DNA from 3 places in the Paenibacillus sp. PK1-4R genome. Region 3 is predicted to be linked to each of the others. Evidence: riboswitches for the same ligand, from Rfam matches in the RefSeq annotation. Region 3 holds a riboswitch; each other region holds the start of a gene.
The links. A riboswitch is a leader RNA that binds a small molecule or an ion and turns the genes downstream of it on or off. The one in region 3 is predicted to bind S-adenosylmethionine.
Positions count from the first base shown of each region.

Region 1: it holds a riboswitch for S-adenosylmethionine, as region 3 does, so the genes downstream of both, QNO02_RS24995 (methionine ABC transporter ATP-binding protein) here and metA (homoserine O-acetyltransferase MetA) in region 3, are expected to answer to the same signal.
Region 2: it holds a riboswitch for S-adenosylmethionine, as region 3 does, so the genes downstream of both, mmuP (S-methylmethionine permease) here and metA (homoserine O-acetyltransferase MetA) in region 3, are expected to answer to the same signal.

Region 1 is NZ_CP126535.1:5,750,304-5,756,754, forward strand. Features, by position in the region: gene QNO02_RS24980 (SDR family oxidoreductase) at 122-901, opposite strand; partial or broken gene QNO02_RS30375 (DUF2167 domain-containing protein) at 1,134-1,313, shown strand; gene QNO02_RS24985 (MetQ/NlpA family ABC transporter substrate-binding protein) at 1,613-2,452, opposite strand; gene QNO02_RS24990 (methionine ABC transporter permease) at 2,527-3,186, opposite strand; gene QNO02_RS24995 (methionine ABC transporter ATP-binding protein) at 3,187-4,221, opposite strand; SAM riboswitch class I at 4,348-4,488, opposite strand; gene QNO02_RS25000 (Cthe_2314 family HEPN domain-containing protein) at 4,618-5,334, opposite strand; gene QNO02_RS25005 (COX15/CtaA family protein) at 5,530-6,451, opposite strand, start outside.
Region 2 is NZ_CP126535.1:6,027,830-6,034,280, forward strand. Features, by position in the region: gene QNO02_RS26325 (outer membrane protein assembly factor BamB family protein) at 1-428, shown strand, start outside; gene mmuM (homocysteine S-methyltransferase) at 582-1,649, opposite strand; gene mmuP (S-methylmethionine permease) at 1,627-3,039, opposite strand; SAM riboswitch class I at 3,132-3,233, opposite strand; gene QNO02_RS26340 (Ger(x)C family spore germination protein) at 3,304-4,506, opposite strand; gene QNO02_RS26345 (spore germination protein) at 4,503-5,603, opposite strand; gene QNO02_RS26350 (spore germination protein) at 5,643-6,451, opposite strand, start outside.
Region 3 is NZ_CP126535.1:2,023,755-2,030,205, reverse strand. Features, by position in the region: gene mqnC (cyclic dehypoxanthinyl futalosine synthase) at 1-26, opposite strand, end outside; gene QNO02_RS08885 (trans-sulfuration enzyme family protein) at 268-1,440, opposite strand; gene QNO02_RS08880 (PLP-dependent transferase) at 1,437-2,624, opposite strand; gene metA (homoserine O-acetyltransferase MetA) at 2,649-3,566, opposite strand; SAM riboswitch class I at 3,803-3,926, opposite strand; gene corA (magnesium/cobalt transporter CorA) at 4,378-5,313, shown strand; gene QNO02_RS08865 (HRDC domain-containing protein) at 5,383-6,384, opposite strand.

The DNA of each region.
Region 1 (6,451 bases), 3.2 Mb from region 3:
AAACCTCAAGAGCCTTTCGCTTCGCATGAAGCGGAGGGCTCTTTTTTTGTGTGCATATGCAGAGAGTCCATTTCATCTGTCCCTTTGACCCGTTTCCACGTACAATCCTTCAATTCACCTTTTAAGTATCCTCGCGCTGTATGGTTGGACGAATCGGATCAAGTCCTCCAGATACATCCATAATGTTGCCTGTTATAAAATCGGAATGATCAAGGCACAGATACGTAATGACTCGTGCAATATCTTCACCGCTACCGGGTCGCCCTCTTGGCGTTTCCTCGTCGGTGATGCCTGACATTTCATCAATCGTTTTCTCTTTGTTCGCACCACGAATGTCACCTGGACATACCATGTTAACCGTAATTCCATACGGGGCTTCTTCAACCGCGAGTGTCTTTGTAAAAGATACCAGACCCACCTTGGCAGCCGCATATACGGCGCGATGAGGCCAAGATCTCGCTTCTCCAGCATGACTGAAGCCAAAATGGATAATGCGTCCCCATTGCTTGCGTCTCATCTCTGGCAATACACGCTGATCCAGCAACATCGGTCCCAACAGATTTCCCTGCACAAGCATCTGGACCTCAGCTTCAGAATAATCCGCAAATAATCGTCGTTCACGGACAAATGGACCTGCGTTATTCACCAAAATATCAATGCTGCCCAGGTTGCCTTCCACCTGCTCAACCAATGAAGAGATATCTTCCATCTTGGATATATCAGCCTGGATGGCAATGCACCGTACACCCTTGGCTATAATCTGAGCCTTTAAAGCCTCAGCTTCTGTTCTGCTGTGTACATAGTTGAGGGCAATATGACACCCTTGATCTGCCAGACTGAGGGCCGTCATTTTACCAAGACCTTTGGCACTTCCCGTTATGAGGGCAATCTTTCCCTTCACGTTCATCCCCCCTCTTCAAAGAGCAGTCACTATCCAGTATAAAAGATTTATCGTCCTCCTACAACTTGCTTATCCACAAGGGGTTATCCACCTTTAATTCCAGATATATCTTGATTCAAATCGGAAGCCTAACCAGCAATAGTGAATTCGGCTCGTGGTATGTTGTGTTTGAGTACGTGAAGACAGGTCATATCCATGATGACGATCAAAATTTGAGTGCACTGTCCTTAATCAACTTAGCATCAATGCAGGATATACCTACAAGGAGTACAATGCTTCGACTGACAAAACATCCACCATAGGGCTCAACAGCCTTCTGATGGGCGGGATCGGGTACACGGCTTCCCAGAAATTCAGTGCTTTTCTTTTGCTCAAAAAAGGATGGGCCTTGATCCTGGTTGTCGTTCTCTGACTAATCGGTTGGATCAGATACAAAATCAAAAGCTCAAATGGAGAAGAAGAAAAACTCTCTCCTTCCGAGAGCATGTATCTGCAAGAAGCAAATGAACAGCAGTATGCTGATCAAAATGAATTGTCCTACTACCGTCAATCTGGACATCACTATAGCGCTGATAAAACGGAAAAACTCTGACTTATGTTGATCCCCACATCAGCACAGACTCAGGAAACATAAAATAAGCCGTATATCTCTTCTGGAGAGATATACGGCTTATTTTATATAGCTTCACATCATGTCATACATATCGTGAATTATTCAGTTGCAGGTTCAACTGCACCTTTATAACGTTCTTTGATAAATGTTTTAACTTCTTCGGAATGCAGTGCAGCAGCCAGTTTCTTGATTGCATCTGCATCTTTATTATCCTCACGGGAAACGAGAATGTTAGCATATGGGTTACCTTGCAGATCTTCGATCAGCAAAGCATCATTTGCCGGATTCAGGTTCGCTTCAAGCGCATAGTTGGCGTTGATGAATACCAGATCCGCTTCATCCAATTGACGAGGCATCATGGCTGCATCCAGCTCGATGATATCCAGGTTCTTCGGATTTGCTGTGATATCTTGAATCGTAGATGTGATATTTGTGTTGTCTTTCAGCGTAATGATGCCTTCTTTCGCGAGCAACAACAGAGCACGTCCACCATTGGATGGGTCATTTGGAATTGCTACTTTTGCGCCGTCAGCCAATTCATCCAAAGACTTAATCTTTTTGGAGTATCCACCAAAAGGTTCAACATGAACAGGTGTTACAGCAACGAGGTTGAATCCACGTTCTTTATTCTCTGTGTCCAGATAAGGCTGATGCTGGAAGAAGTTTGCATCCAATTTTTCGTCAGCAAGTTGCTGGTTGGGTTGTACATAGTCATTAAACGTAACGACTTGCAAACGAATACCTTGTGCTTCCAGTTCAGGCTTGATGCTTTCCAGAATCTCTGCGTGTGGTGTAGGTGAAGCTCCAACTTTCAATTCAACTGTACGTGGTGCACCTGCTGAATTGTCTGCGCCGCTATCGGCGTCCTTGTTGTTTCCGCAAGCTGCGAGAACTGCAATCAACATAAGGCTAAGTAGAGCGAAAGACCATTTTTTCATGTGTAAAACCCCTTCTCTAATCATTTTTTCATGTGGCGTCCGCACGAATGCATAGCCATCATGTTATCTATGTGTTATTTCCTGGTGAAAAATGTAACCAAACGATCTCCGGCCATCTGGAGAATTTGCACTAGAATAATCATCGACACTACGGATATGATCATGATTTCATTTTGATAACGATAATACCCATAGTTGATTGCTAGCGTTCCTAGACCTCCACCACCAACCATGCCCGCCATTGCCGTATAAGAGACGAGTGTAACGATGGTAATGGTTATCCCGGCAACCAAACCAGGTAACGCCTCAGGCAGTAATACCCGTCTTACAATCTGTCCGGTTGATGCACCCATCGACTGCGCCGCCTCAATTACACCCCGGTCAACTTCTCGCAACGTCGTCTCCACCAATCGAGCAAAGTAAGGAGCTGCTGAAATAACTAAAGGTGGTATAACACCTAACACACCTGTAGCTGTACCGACGAGTGAACGAGTGAATGGGATAAGAGCAACAATCAAAATGATAAATGGAACTGATCGCAAAATATTTACAATCAAGGACAATATAATGTACACCGTCCGTGACTTGATCGAAGCAGATCGGGCTGTCATAAACAGCAGAACTCCGAGTGGTAAACCAAAGATAACGGTAAACAAGCCTGATACACCCAGAATTTGCAGTGTCTCTATGGAAGCTTTACCAACCTCTTCCCAACGTACGGTTGAAAAATCCATCTAACGAAGCACCTCCACATCAAGTCCCTCTGCGGTCAATTCTGATATCGTCCGATCAATCGCAATTGAATCACCCTCGAACCGAACGGTCAGCTGTCCATAAGGCACCTGTTTAATCGTAGAGATTGTACCCTGCAGGATGGCAAAATCCACATCCGTCTTACGTACCGTCCTGGACAAAATCGCTTCATACGTTTTGTTACCCAGAAAAGATATCTTCACAAGTTTGGAAGCAACACCTGCCTGCAATTCAATGCTTGCATTCGCCAGAGCCGTCTCCTCTAGGGCAAGTCCAGCTTCATGGTCACGCATCATGAAGTCCCGCGTAATCGCGTGCTGCGGCTTCAGGAACACTTCTGTTACAGGTCCTTGTTCCACAATGCCACCTTGATGAATGACAGCTACCTTGTCACAGATGTTCTGAATGACATGCATCTCATGTGTGATCAGCACAATTGTAAGGTTGTACTTTTCATTAATGTCGAGCAGTAACTTCAGGATTGAATTTGTCGTCTGCGGATCAAGTGCCGAAGTAGCCTCATCACAGAGAAGTACATTTGGGTCACTTGCAAGTGCTCTCGCAATCCCGACACGTTGTTTCTGTCCACCCGATAATTGAGCCGGATATTTGCTGCTATGGTGTTCCAGACCAACCAGTGCGAGCATTTCCTTCACTTTGCGATCAATGGCATCTTTGGGTGTATTCACAAGTTTTAGTGGAAAAGCTACATTGTCATATACCGTTGCCGAGGATAACAAATTAAAGTGTTGGAAAATCATCCCGATCTTGCGTCTCTGTTGCTGCAATTCGGTTTTGCTCAGTTCAGTCAGGTTGATCCCGTCAACCCATACTTCACCCTCCGTAGGGCGCTCCAGCAAATTAATACAGCGAATCAATGTACTTTTGCCCGCTCCAGAATGGCCAATCACTCCGTAGATTTCGCCCTTTTGGATGCTCAAATTCAGCTCGGATAACGCTGTTGTAGATTTTGCCCCTTTGCCGTATGTTTTCGTTAAACCTTTTAATTCAATCAATCGCACTTGCCCCTTTCCAACCACCTACATGTATCTTTACCCGATCTAAAGGAAAACTCCCCTTAAAGTACAAAAAAAGAGCCCTTTGCAGATACAAAGAGGGCTCTTCACGTGAAAGAATATACCTTCTCATCTGCCAAAATCGTGTCTTGCACCATTTTGTAGGAATTAGCACCTAACATCTATAACGAATGATACAAGATCATGTCGTTACAAATCGGTTGCCGGGCTTCATCGGGCCTGTCCCTCCGCCGCTCTCGATAAGAAATATGTTGTTGTAGGATTTTATAAGTTCATGTAGTTTATGCTTTATAATGTGAACGTAACTTCCGAAATATCAGTTCTATCCGTGTAACATTCGATTGAAACTCAGTATATTCCAAGTATTCCGATTTGTCAAAGGGAATTATTTCTTTTCCATATATTATTGATATAACTATAAGAGGCTGTTAACGTTTCACAGACCATATCGACGCCTTGACGCATTTCCTGCACATGCTGATTCAGATCCTCCAACTTCACTTTACCTTGTAATGTCTGGTGTAACTGCCACAGGTCATCGTGCATTTCGGAGTTCATGTAGTGAATTTCCATATTACGACGTTTGCGCAGCTTGCTCATCGGCTCACGATAAGAGTCCTTGATCTGAATCAATCGCAACGCAAGATCATGATGCTCCCTCACATAATCGAACTGCCTCAACACAGTAAAATAGGAAAAATGCGCTTTGGTATTTGACGTATTCAGTTGGAATATTTCATTTAAGACGGTGCCGACTTTATCCAGAATGGCAAAGCAGCGGATAAAGCCATCTTTGTAGAAATACACATACCGAGCATACTCGGCTTTTTCAGTCGGCGTCATATCATCCGTTGAACCTGCAACGACCTTTTTGCGAAAATGAGCAGCAGCGAAACAGCTTTGCTCCAGTTCATCCAGTGAGGAGATGAGTCCCTGAGTCCACACATACAGCTTCCGATAGTCATGCGTGGGATCATGGTCCACATGCATTTGTCGTTGAAATAGCTCAAGCGTATGCGCCATTGCGTCCATCGCTGCCTTCAATTTACCTTCGTTTATACGTGGCTTTTCCCCCAACAACGTTCGCAGCATATCTAACCTCCTCTTTTCCAAATCAACAAGAATTCATCACCTTAACACATCATCCAATCCGTGTAATTGCTGCTTGCCATAGGTTGCCCTGATCCCCCTGACATCAAACAAAGTCCACCTGTCCAATGATGTACATCACTGGATGGTGGACTTTCATATTTAGCCCAAGTACCTTTGAAAAAGTGAATCTATATCTTAGAAACGATTAACCGGGCGATACAGCTTGTACACCAGGAAACTCATATACGTTAAGACTCCGAACAATATGGCGATATCCAGCATATGAGCAAGAGCTACGAACATGTATACTTCCGGACGGTTCATTGTCACCATCATGAAAATACCAATGACTACTTGCATCAGAATAAGAACAACGGATACCACACCCAGAGTACGCATTTCCTTATTGTCCGGATGATTACGGTAAGCGAAGTGACCCAGGATTGCAATAACAATCACGAGCGACGCAGCTGCTGCACGGTGAGCAAAAGCAACCGCTACCCCACCCGAAAGCTCAGGAATAATCTGCCCGTTACAGAGCGGAAATCCGGAACATCCGCCGGCAGAATCCGTGTGACTCACAAATGCACCCGTGTATACCACGAGATATGTGTAAATGGTGGAGAACCAGACCAGATTCCTGAATTTTTTACTAACCCGAGGGTATTTATTCAGTCGCTCCAATCCGCCATCTTTTGCCTCTTGCCTGATGCCCAGCGCCATCATTAGAGAACTGGCAAAAGCAATCAGTGCAAAGCCAAAATGCAGTGCCATGACTGCTGAAGATTGGGAGAAGACAACGGCAAAAGCCCCCATGATTCCCTGGACGATAACAAATACCAGAGTTAAGAAAGAAAACAATTGCAGGTCACGGCGTGACTTGCCAAACCGCAGAAAAGCAACAAACGAGGCAATGGACAACAGTCCAGCCAGTGCACTTACAGCGCGATGGGAATATTCAATAAGTGAAGCCACAGTATGCGCCGGAACGAGTTTTCCGTTACATAAAGGCCATTCCGTTCCGCAGCCAAGGCCAGATTCCGTTTTGGTTACGATGCCTCCACCAAAAGTGGCCAGAAACATGACAAGACAGGTTAATACGGTTAACCATTTAAAC
Region 2 (6,451 bases), 3.0 Mb from region 3:
AAAAAACATTAACGCTTAAAGGCTATAACAGCACGGGGCAGCTAAAGTGGACAAAACAACTTCCTTATAAAGAAAATTCAACAGAGCTTTTTGCATTGAAAGATCGGTTTATATTTGTGGATTATAAAAATAAACGAATCAAGCTATATTCATCTTCAGGTAGATTAATTGCTGAGAAGGCATACCTGCCAGTATCATATCCCAATATGGCTTTGGATGGCACAAGTTTGATGTTTACATCTGAAAAGAATGACGAAGATGAACTAGAACTAATTATTATGGACACAAGCAACCTGAACGTTTTGTACACTTACAAAAATGGCGAATTTGATTTTAATAAGGAACGTCTATTTTTAAATAACACAACGGGTCTGTACATCCTAAGCGACGAAGGTCGTACCTTAGTTAGCACTCAGTTAATTAAATAGCTTAATCAGAAGCAGCAGACGAGGAATGTCCTCCCTCATGTTAATGTTTACGCTAAATCACTAAAAAAAGCCCTCACCAATCCAGTTAATGGATCGTGTGGGCTTCTTCATATTTAGTTGTACTCTAGTGGGTACAACCCTACATCAAGTCTTTTAATTCCGCCACTTCTTCGCAAGTTCACCAATCTGATGTGGCGTAGTACGGCAACAGCCACCAATAATTTTTGCGCCCGCAGCAACCCACTGCTCCGAAGCATCACTCATACTGCCACATGTACCCTGTCCGCTCCACGTCTTCGTTGCTGCATCATATACTTCTCCCGAGTTCGGATACACAATAACAGGTTTATCGCTGGTACGGCTCAAAATACCCACTGCTTCCGTCACCACTTCCATGGGAGCACAATTCAGGCCAATCGCTGCAATCTGCGGCTCGGAGCCAAACGTCTGTGCACATACCTCAAGCGGTGTGCCCTCGCTGATGCTTGTCCCGTCTTTTAAAGAAAAAGATAACCAAGCATACGCATGAGGGAACTCCTTCAGTACATCAACCAGCACCTGTGCTTCCTGCAGGGAAGGAATCGTCTCAAACGCCAGAATATCAGCACCCGCTTCAATCAGCGCCGCCATACGTGGACGGTGAAATGCGGCAAGCGTCTCATCCGACACGCCGTAATGTCCCACATACTCTGAACCATCCGCCAGATAGGCGCCGTACGGTCCAACGGACCCGGCAATAATTGGACGTGGACGAAGACTGTCTTCTTCGCGATCCCCTGTACGATCTGTTATATGCTCCTCATTCTCCACGGTCTCGGAACGTACCGAAGGAACTCCTATAAGCTGACCTGTCGAGCTTTCTCTCCCTACTAAACCGTCCTGCACTTCTGCCCACACGTCATCTCTCGCCTGTGCAGCCAGTTCCACCGTCTTGCGGATCAGCTCCAGTGCTGCCTGTTCATCAATCCCTCTCTTGCGGAAACCATCCACCGTCGCCTGATAACTGGATGTAATCGCACAGTCGGCTCCTGCTCGAAAATAATCTGCATGGACCTGAACAATAACATCCGGATTCTCAAGCAACACACGAGCAGACCATAGTGGATCATCGAGATCACATCCATGCTGTTCAAGTTCCGTTGCCAGCGCTCCATCCAGAATCATGACCGGATGTTCACGCAGGATCTGTTCTATGGGGTTAGTCTGTTGTGCTTGCGTCATGTACTTGTCCTCTTTTCTTATTCACACGTTCTGTCAGATAATAAGCAGCGTAACATACTGCGATAAACGGAACCCCACAATACAGCGCAATTCGCTGTGTCGGGTCAAAGGCAATACCTATGCATGAAGCCAGGCATAATATAAATGAAACAATTGGTACCACCGGATACAGTGGTGTGCGGTAGACCAGATCTTTGACCGCATGTCCTTCCCGGATATATTGTCTGCGGAACATGTATTGGGAGGCACTGATGCTCATCCATACCGCAACGACAGCCAGACCTGAGATGGAGACCAGAGTAATATACACGGTACCTGGTGCAATGATGCTGGACAGCAAAGCTAGTGCACCACCCACCATACTGATCAGAAGTGCATTCAGCGGTACCCCGCGTTTGGTCAGTTTGGCAAACCACGGAGAGATTGTTTTTTTATCAGCCAGAGACCAGAGCATCCGTGAAGATGCATATAGGCCCGAATTGGCAGCAGAGAGAATCGCCGTTAGAATAACAAAGTTCATAATGTCTGCTGCATAGGGTACTCCCACCCGCTCCATTACCGCTACAAACGGACTTTCCAGTACACTGGCATCCGACATGGGCAGCAAGGCCGACAAGATAATAATCGTTCCGATGAAGAAAATAACCAAACGCCACAGCGTTGTATGAATAGCTTTTGGAATCGTCTTTTCCGGATTCTCCGTTTCTCCTGCGGCAATGCCGATTAACTCGGTGCCTGAGAAGGCAAAGTTTACAGCAAGCATAGTCATCAATATCGCTGTAGCCCCATGAGGGAACCACCCGGATGCGGTAATATTCGATAGAAATGGAGCCGGTTCAGAATCCGCCATGGGAATGATACCAAACATGGCTGCGCCACCGATAATAATGAAGATTACGATCGTCACTACTTTTACAGATGAGAACCAGAACTCGGATTCCGCAAATAATTTCACTGTTAAAGCGTTGAACAGAAAGATCATCAGTGCAAAGAGCGCACTCCATATCCATACGTTGACCGATGGGAACCAGCGCTGCATCAGCAATCCGGCGGCTGTGAATTCGGAGCCAAGCGCAACAGTCCAGGTTAACCAGTATAACCAAGCCACCGTGTAGCCTGTTGCCGGTCCGATATATTTGGCTGCATAACTATGAAATGCTCCCGTCTCTGGCATATGAACAGACAGTTCACCAAGACAGAGCATCACCAGATATACAACAATGGCTCCGATCAGATAGGACAGAATGGTTCCCAGTGGTCCCGCTTGCTGAATGGTGTAACCTGAGCTGAGGAATAATCCCGTTCCAATGACTCCTCCTAGAGAGAGCATGACCACATGCCGTGCCTGCATTTTCCGCTGAAAATGCCCTTTGTCGTTGTTGTTCTCCATACCTGCTGCTCCCCTACTTCTTCATCCAGAAAAAACAAAAAAGACCCACTCTGCCTAAAGAGTGCGCCGTTACTGACAAATAAAAACAAACGCTCCTATCTATCAGGCTTTCACCCGCTGGAATTAGCACAGTATCCTTCAGATCTGTTGCTGAGGTTTCTAAGGGCCAGTCCCTCCACCTCTCTGGATAAGAAAATGATTTTTTACTAATATAGCGATCTATCATGAATGTGTCAACATTTAAATAATAAATGGCACACCTCGCTATTCGGTGGAAGACCCCGGATTGGTGATGGTGGTCTTTACCTCATACGTGATCGGCACGGTGCTAAAAATTTTATCCCAATCGTCTTTGACTTTTTTCCATGTTTTGGGTTCTTTGATACGCAAGCTATCCCGAAAATCCGCAACATCTACTTTATAGGTATGCTGAAGTTTGTATAACACCTGTCGAATCTGTTGTTCGGCCAGTTCAGCAAATTCTTTTTCCAATTCTCTGAGATAAGCACCTTTTTCCTCTTCCTCGGGAGCACGCCAATCCTCCATCAACCAACCTTCGGATTCAGTCTTCACATGGAATGAAATATCATCGCCAACCACTTTTGGAATTATTTTTGTTTTTTTCTTTTTCATTTCATATACCACGGTGAATCCCGCTTTATTGTATGTCTTCAAGATGCCTCCTTTTTCTTTAGGTCTGATCCACGATAGCCCTTCTAGATCCGTTTGGCTGAGTTCCCCGATGAATTTTGTCGTTTTCCCATCAAAGATACTGGCACCGGAGAATTTGTCCTCTCCATTGGAGTTCAGTACATTTTGGAGCAAGAAGCTGGAACCAGATTGCATTTGTGCATCTAATTTGGAGAGTAGAACAGGGTCCAGGATTTTGTTGGACAAGTACGAATTACCGGTAATGCCTGTCAGATAAAATGCTGGAATCCGGGAAGGATCATCTGAAGTCAGTACATCAACAGCGCGATGATGGCTAATCAACACCAGACAGTTAGGGCGAATATCGTTATCCCGAAGTACAAAATCCAGCAGCTGATCCAGACCATACTTTTTGGCAATATCCTTGGACACAACGATGACCTTCAGATGATGTCCGATGAGCGGATGATCTCGCCTCAGTGCAAACTGACGAAAGATTTGCAGCAAGGAATCTCCGGTAAGCTGTTCATTGGAATAGGACGTTTTACCAGAAGAAGGCGAACCGGATTGTTGGCTCTTTTGACTGCTGGAATTACCGGGAGCAATCTGTACCGTGGCCGTCAAATTGTTCTGCTTGGAATACGCTCCTCCCTGATTAGCGATGTCTTTCTCAAATTCCGTCTCTTTGCCGATATCGATCCCAAGACCGACGTAGACACTTAGATCCTCTATCTCCCGACTGCTCCAACATCCGGATATCGTTAAGAGAATGCATAATACAGTGGCTAAGCGTAACAACATACGGAGTGGAATCATGCATGCTTGCCTCCTTTTTTGCGAATCAGACTTAACAACAGTAGTACCAGAGGTAAAATGCCAAACAAAAATACGGACACATTGCCCAGCATATCTCCTAGTTTGAAGGTATCATCCACGGTTTTGGGAATCATTGCTGTCAGATAAATGAACGGAAGCAGGCCGTACATGATGCCTTTGATTTTTTTGGAACGAAACAAATCACGAATACCCACCGAAGCACAGTAATGTGTAATAGCTGTAGTCGAAAAGATTTGCATAATCCAGATGACCAGCAATAAGGATTCAAAACGCTCGAATATCAGACCCTGAATTTCGAAGCTCCTTACCAAATCCAGCGTTGGCCAAGTTCGAGTTTTGATGCCATCGAGCGATAAACTGCCTATAACCATCACCACCGTGATCAAGTAGATAATAGTGGATATGAGTATCCCCCAGGTCATCGCTTTATTGCTCTTTTTCGGATTTTTCATATAGGCAGTCATGATTAACATCACCTCATAGCCTGTATAAGATAATAGTGAAGGCTTCAACCCATGGAAAACGGGCATAAGCCCATCACCGAGCACGGGTCTCAAATTGCCTATCTCGAATAGCTGATTACTAAGCAAAATTTCAATCACAAATATAATAATCGTAATCGGAAGGATGATCTCAAACACGCGTACGATAACGCCAAGCCCGCCTGAGATCATATATACACCGATCCACATGAAGACCATCACAATTGCCCAGGTGGGGGTGCGTTCGAGTAGATACATCCCGGTTACTTCAGCCATAACTCTGATTTCGAATGCGGCAATCACTATGAAATACATAATCATAGACAATCCCAGTATGTAAGCAATCCAGCTGCCCGTAATCTCACGAGTGAACTGGAAGACGGTTTTCTCCGGAAATCTGCGACACAGTGTAACCAGAATTATTCCGACACCTATGATAATGAATCCAGATAGGATAATGGAAATCCAGACATCCGGTGTTCCGACAGCTTTGCTAGTCGTTCGAGGCAACGTCAATATCCCGGCACCAAGCATGTAATTGACAATAATTACAACGGCCTGTGTCGTGGTTAGCTTTCCTTGGGAGCCATTCACTTTAGTTCACCTCCAGACCTTCAGTAGATGCAATTCCATTTATTTTTTCCGATCATCATCTATCGGATTAGTCATCTTGGGACGCATTCTCATCATATTTAGCGGTGCACGGATAACAAAATCCTTCCATTCATTCATGTGATAAGGTACCGCTGGTGCAACATAAGGTACGCCAAAGCTTGAGAGTCGTGCCAGATGTGTACACACAAGCAGAAAGAACATAACCACGCCAAACAATCCAAGTACGGCTGCGCTGAACATAGCGGCAAATCGCAGAATTCTTAGCGTTAATCCCGCACTATAGACCGGAATCGTAAAGGAAGAGATGGCTGTTACCGCAACGACAATGACCAGGAATTGGCTTATTATTCCCGCTTGCACCGCTGCTTGGCCAATAATCAGACCTCCTACGATACCCATCGCTGGCGCAATTGGTTTAGGCAGCCGTATCCCTGCCTCCCTCAGAATCTCAATCGAAAGTTCCATGATCAGTACTTCAATGATCGAAGGAAACGGCACGCCTGTCCGCGTTTCAATAATCGTCAATACCAGCTTCGTTGGAATAAGACCCGGATGGAACGAGATAAACGAGATATAGAGCGCAGGAGCAAGCAATGCCAGCATCGCGGCCATAAAACGTAGCACTCGCAAAAATGTTCCGGGAATCCAGCGTTCATAATAGTCCTCGGGAGACTGAAGCAACATGCTAAAGGTCACTGGTACGATTAATACAAACGGCGTTCCATCCAACAAAATTGCCACTCGACCTTCCAGAAGGGCACCCATCACCCGGTCAGGTCTTTCCGTATTCAGTACCTGTTGAAAAGGACTCAGGGTACTGTCTTCGA
Region 3 (6,451 bases):
TCTAAGATACGGTCTACCGTACTCATCGTAAAAAAGCCTCCCTCATGAAGAGAAATTATATAACGATCCGTCCCAACTTGTTCAAGAGAAGCAAGTTCTGGTGGCAACATCGTATTTCTGTACTCCACATATCGTAACACAGGTTACATGTGAAAAAAAGCACCTTATGTACAGGTGCTTTAAAAATAAGTAAAAATTTTTACATATGGAATGGAATTTATTCGAGATTAAGTGATACGCATCGGCGTATTCGGTCATCCACTTTTACTAGGATTCCTGAAGTGCTTGCTCCAAATCTACAATGAGATCTTCGATATCTTCCAGACCTACGGAGAAGCGCAGCAAACCATCTGTAATGCCACGGTCACGGCGAACCTCAGCTGGCATTGCCGCATGAGACATCATGGCTGGGTAGGATAGAATACTCTCCACAGCTCCCAAGCTTACAGCAACAATGGGTAGCTTCACCCGGTTAAGAACTGCTTTTGCGCGATCGCCTGAACCGACGTCAAATGAAACGACAGCTCCATATCCTGTGGACTGGCGCTCATGTGCCTCACGGCCCGGATGATCCTCCAGTCCAGGATAAAAGACAGCGGTAATATCACTACGCTCATTAAGCCATGCCGCAAGTTTGGCTGTGCTCCGTTCACTATGAGCCATGCGAGCCCCCAAGGTTTTCATCCCGCGCATCAGAAGCCAGGATTCTTGTGCCCCGAGTACAGTTCCAAGTCCATTTTGTAACTGTTTCAGTTGTACGCCAAGTGATTCCGTACGAGCAACGGCTAACCCTGCCAGTACATCACTATGACCTCCGAGAAACTTCGTAGCACTATGTACGACGATGTCCACACCAAGCTCAATTGGACGCTGATAGTACGGAGTCATAAAGGTGTTATCCAGAATCGTGATCAGGTCATGTTCCTTCGACCAGTCAGTTACGGCAGCGATATCCGTAATTCGCAGTGTAGGGTTGGACGGTGTTTCCATATAAACTGCCTTGGTGTTTGGCTTGAGTGCCGCTTTTACTTCATCAATGTTGGTCATGTCTACAAAGGTTGTCTCGATCTGCATACGGCTTAATATGGAAGTAAGCAAACGATACGTACCTCCATATACGTCTTCCGTTACAATCATGTGATCCCCTGCGGAGAACATCATGAACACGCTTGAAATCGCAGCCATCCCCGAAGAATAGGCAAAGCCTCGTGCACCGCCCTCCAGCAATGTGATGTAATCTTCCAAAGCCTGACGTGTCGGATTACCCGAACGACTGTAATCATGCTGAGGCGGATTGAAGATATCAAAATGATGGAAGGTTGATGCTTGGTAGATCGGTACACTGGATGCTCCAGTCGTTTTGTCAATTTCATCTCCAAAATGGAGCAATTTGGTATCAAATTTCAACTCGGAATTGGGTTTGTTATTGGACTCACTCATGAGTGCACGCCTCCTTCCACTTCCTGTTGTGCAGCTGTCAGCGCATTGCCGAGATCTGCAATCAGATCATCCGCATGTTCAATGCCTACGGAGAACCGGAGCAAACGGTCATCCACACCTACGGCGTCACGAATCTCAAGCGGAATATCCGCATGCGTTTGTACCGCTGGGTAGGTCATGAGTGATTCGACTCCGCCGAGACTTTCGGCAAAAGCAATGAGTTTGATATGACGCAGCAATGGTTCAACATAACGTGCATCCTTCACTTTGAAAGAGAAGATACCTGTGTTACCCGTGGATTGTTTGTTCTGTATCTCATACCCCGGATGATCGGATAGACCTGGATGATATACTTCAACCACCGCTGGGTGCTCAAGCAAGTATTTGGCAATAGTAAGTGCATTGTGCTCATGACGCTCCATGCGAAGAGCCAGCGTTTTCATACCTTTCATCAACTGGTAGGAGTCACTTGGAGACAATACCGCTCCAATGGAATTATGCAGGAACGCCATCTCTGCAGATAACGCTTCACCTTTGGTAATAATTAGTCCGGCCAACACATCATTGTGTCCGCCCAGATATTTGGTAGCGCTATGAATGATGATATCGGCACCCAGTTCAATCGGACGTTGGAAAAATGGAGTCAGCAACGTGTTGTCAACAATAGTCAACAGGTTGTAACTTTTCGCCCAGGAAGCAACGGCTTCCACATCGGTGATCATCATCAGTGGATTGGTTGGTGTCTCAATAAATACAGCTTTTGTATTCGGCTGACGAACCTTCTCCAGTGCTGCAATGTCATTCGTGTCCACATAACTTGCCGTTACGCCGAAACGGGACAGAATACGTTCCAGCAGACGATAGGTTCCACCATACAGATCCAGCGATACAATCAGATGATCCCCTTGACCAAACATGGCAAAGATCGTTTGCAGCGCGGCCATTCCCGAGCTACAGGCAAACCCTGCATCACCAGACTCCAGCGCTGCGGCGGCTTCTTCCAATACTTTACGGGTTGGATTAGTCGTACGAATATAATCAAACCCCGTGCTTTGTCCAAGCTTCGGGTGGCGAAACGCAGTGGATTGATAGATCGGAAAGTTAATGGCGCCTGTTACCGGTTCATTGATGGACCCAATTTGTGCTAAGCGGCTTTCGATTTTCAACTTGTTGTTGTCTTCCATTGCTGCATCCTCCTGTAATCTCGATTAGATTTGCGGGCCAATATCGTAAGGTGTTTCTTGATACACATAGTAATTGAGCCAGTTAGAGAATAATAAGTTGGCATGAGCGCGCCAAGTAGCCGGTGGCACACGGGAAGGATCATCATTCGGATAATAATGTCTAGGCAATGCGATATCCAACCCTTTGGCTGCATCCCTGTCATACTCCCACTTTAATGAGAACGGGTCATACTCGGCATGTCCTGTGGCAAAAATCTGTTTGCCGTCTTTGGTAGCAACCAGGAAAATCCCCGCTTCCTCGGATTCAGCCAAAATCTCTAAATTCTCATTCTTTTCAATATCTTCGCGTCTCACTTCCGTATGACGGGAATGTGGAACGTTGAATACTTCATCGAATCCACGCAACAACGGAACATGTGGTTTATTAATGGTATGTGGGAAAACGCCAAAACACTTTTCATCCAGTGCAACCTTGGGTACGTCAAAATGATGGTATAAACCTGCCTGGGAAGCCCAACATATGTGGAGGGTTGAAGTTACATTGGTTTTGGTCCATTCGAAGATCTCCTGGATTTCATTCCAATAGTTCACGTCTTCGAAATCCATCTGTTCCACCGGGGCACCCGTAATAATCATTCCATCGAAACGGCGGTGCTCAATCTCATCAAAGGTTTTATAGAACAGATCCAAATACTCCTGAGACGTATTCTTCGACGTATGGGATTTGGGATGTACGAGAACGACATCCACCTGAATAGGCGTGTTTCCCACCAGACGAAGCAATTGTGTTTCGGTCGTTTCCTTTGTGGGCATCAGGTTTAATATAGCGATACGGAGTGGACGAATATCCTGCTGATATGCAGAAGTTTCATCCATGACGAAGATATTCTCTCCTTCAAGTACTTCTTTTGCTGGTAGAGTATCGGGTATTTTGATTGGCATAGTAAGTCTAACTCCTCCTTTTGCATAGATAGATGCAGCCACCCCTGGCTTGATGTCTTCACATCAATACAGGTATAGACTGCCTTGAGCTTGTAAAAACATTGAATTGCTCTTTCATCCAACGTTACAAACAACCTCAAGTTCCTTAGCGAAAATCACTGCTGAGAAGTCGGGGCATATAACAAAGACCTTCCTCGGATTTCGAGAAAGGTCATATGTAAAAAAGATATGCGCCTCTCTCATCTCTCAGTTACAACAGTGCCACTTGACACTTAGTCGCTGCAAGAATTAGCACCGTGCGGTATACCGCCGGTTGCCGGGTTTCATCGGGCCAGTCCCTCCACCTACTCTTGATAAGATTTCGCTGTATTAGATTGTAATTAAATATGGTTCACCGTCTACTTTATTACATTAATGCCCTCACGTCAAGATGCAGTTCGATGTCTGCTTCCCAGATCGGAACCGTTCATCATCCGTTGTCATACACTGCCTCAGGGCGCGAAATAGACACATTTTTGCGCTTGAAAGCACCTTGTACCAGCGGTATACTAAACAAGGTGTTATAAACCCTTATGTGAGAGGTGACATATTAAATGGATGGCGACCCGAGGCCTGACTGGCAGCCGAATTCCGACAAACTGCATAGAGAATTGACATCAGCATGCCGGCAGCGGGACGTGACTTCCGTTTGATTATATAGTGAACGCAGCCCTGATCTCCAGGCTCCGCTGCCGACCGGCTGATTTGTTCTTTTTGCGCCCATAATGATAATATCCGCCAAGTTGGCGGGTGCAGAAGGAGTAGATTAACGATGAAAATCCGGTTGGTAAACAACGGTGTATTTATTCCGGTGGACGACATTCAGCAGGCGCTGACTCCACCAGCGGAAGGGTTTTACTGGATTGATGCAGACGTAGACGATTTGGCGGTACTTCAGCCGCTGTTCTTGATGCATGATCTGGCTGTGGAAGACTGTCTTAGTGACGAAGAACAACGTCCGAAGATTGAAATTTATGAGAACCATTATTTTATTGTGATTAATAGCATCCGTTTCGATGATGAAGAGATATTTCTACGTGCGGTGAACTTATTCCTCGGCAGACATTTCATTATTAGTGTTACGAAGCAAAAGGTCAGCGAATTGCGCACACTGAAACCAATCCTGTGGGAACAGGAAATCAGTACACCGGATCGTCTGTTGTATTTGCTGGTTGACTTGATCGTTGATAATTATTTCACCGTAGGTGACCGAATTGAAGCACGGATCGAGAAACTTGAGGAAGACATTCTGATGCACACCAAAAAGTCACATCTGAATGAAATTATCGGGCTACGCAGTGAGATTCTGTGGCTGAAAAAAGTCCTTGGACCTCAGAAAGAGGTCATTAACACCCTGAACAAAAAAGATCTGCGTCTCATCGATGATCAACTGCAAAAGTATTTCAGTGACATCTATGAGAATGCTGTAAAAATATCTGAAACCTTTGAGACTTATCGCGACCTGATGGGCAACTTGCGAGAAGCCTACCAATCCAGTATTGCGAACCGGGCGAATGAGATCATGCGTGTATTTACCGCCATTACCACGGTCTTCATGCCGCTGACGGTCATTACCGGTATATACGGCATGAACTTTACGAATATGCCAGAGCTTAACTGGAAATACAGCTATTTTGTTGTGATTGGTCTGATGGTTACACTGGGCCTGAGCATGTTCTTCATTTTCCGCAAGAAAGACTGGGTATGAACTGGTATGAAATAACAAAGACGAAGCGCTCCTCCGGGAAAAACGCCTCGTCTTTTTTCATTCTAATCATTAACCAACATTCTTCTCTGTCTCTGCGTGCCGACGGAAGCGGATTCGAATCATGCGCAGTCTTTCATAGACCTGCTCCAGACTTCCTCCATCGGGTTTCTCTCCTCCATACACCTTATGTAATACTGGCTTCAGGAACGTATCTCCCAGCTCCTCATACGCACTCCATACGGCCTCTTGTTCGTTCTCTGGCATCACTGCCAACTCCACATCAAGAAGACAATCGGTGTCATAACCTTCGTGATCCAGTGCCTCTAACAGCTCAACCAACTCGCGTCGAGATAATCCGGATCGATTAACAATCTCCTCTAACGTATACCCTTCCTTCATGCCTTCAAGCACCTGCTTACGCGTGGTGAACTTATCAAGTTCCTGCTTGTACTTCTGCTCTCTCTGCTTGTATAACCAACTCTCATACTCTTCTTCCTTCAGCGCCGTGTATACCCAGTCCAGCGGGAATGTCGTTGAACGCTCCAACCCGTTTGTAATCTCCATCCATTCCGTACCATACTCAGTTGCTTTGCTCTCTCCTACGCCCGGCAGTTGCATCAGTTCATCCAGCGATTGCGGAACAAAGGCACTAATCAAACGCAGCAGACGATTGGTTGCAATAAAATACGGTGCCTTCCGGTCAGACACAGCTCTCTTCCTGCGCCATGTGCAAAGATCCGTATATAATTGCTCATTGCCGTATAACTCACTGTAACAATGGAGGCGCTGTCCACCATAACTGCGTGACTTCAGATCATCATTCTCATGAAATAACCCCTGCAACTGCGGTCGATACCCCTCACTCATCTGTATGGCAAGCTGATGACGGTAAATATGAAGCAGCTCCTCCCAAGAAGTCCCTTCATACCAGATGCTGTCCTCACGCTCTCCTTCCTCGTAGCGACTCCATCCCAGCTGCCAACTATCTTCCTCTTCCCCAACCCATAACTGTGCATACTCTGCATTCTGATCTGACATTCTGGACAATCTGTTCATGAAAATGACTTCCATTTTCGTTCCCTCCCTTTGAATATTCAGCTTATACGAGTTAGAGATACTACCTATAGGCAGCACAAAA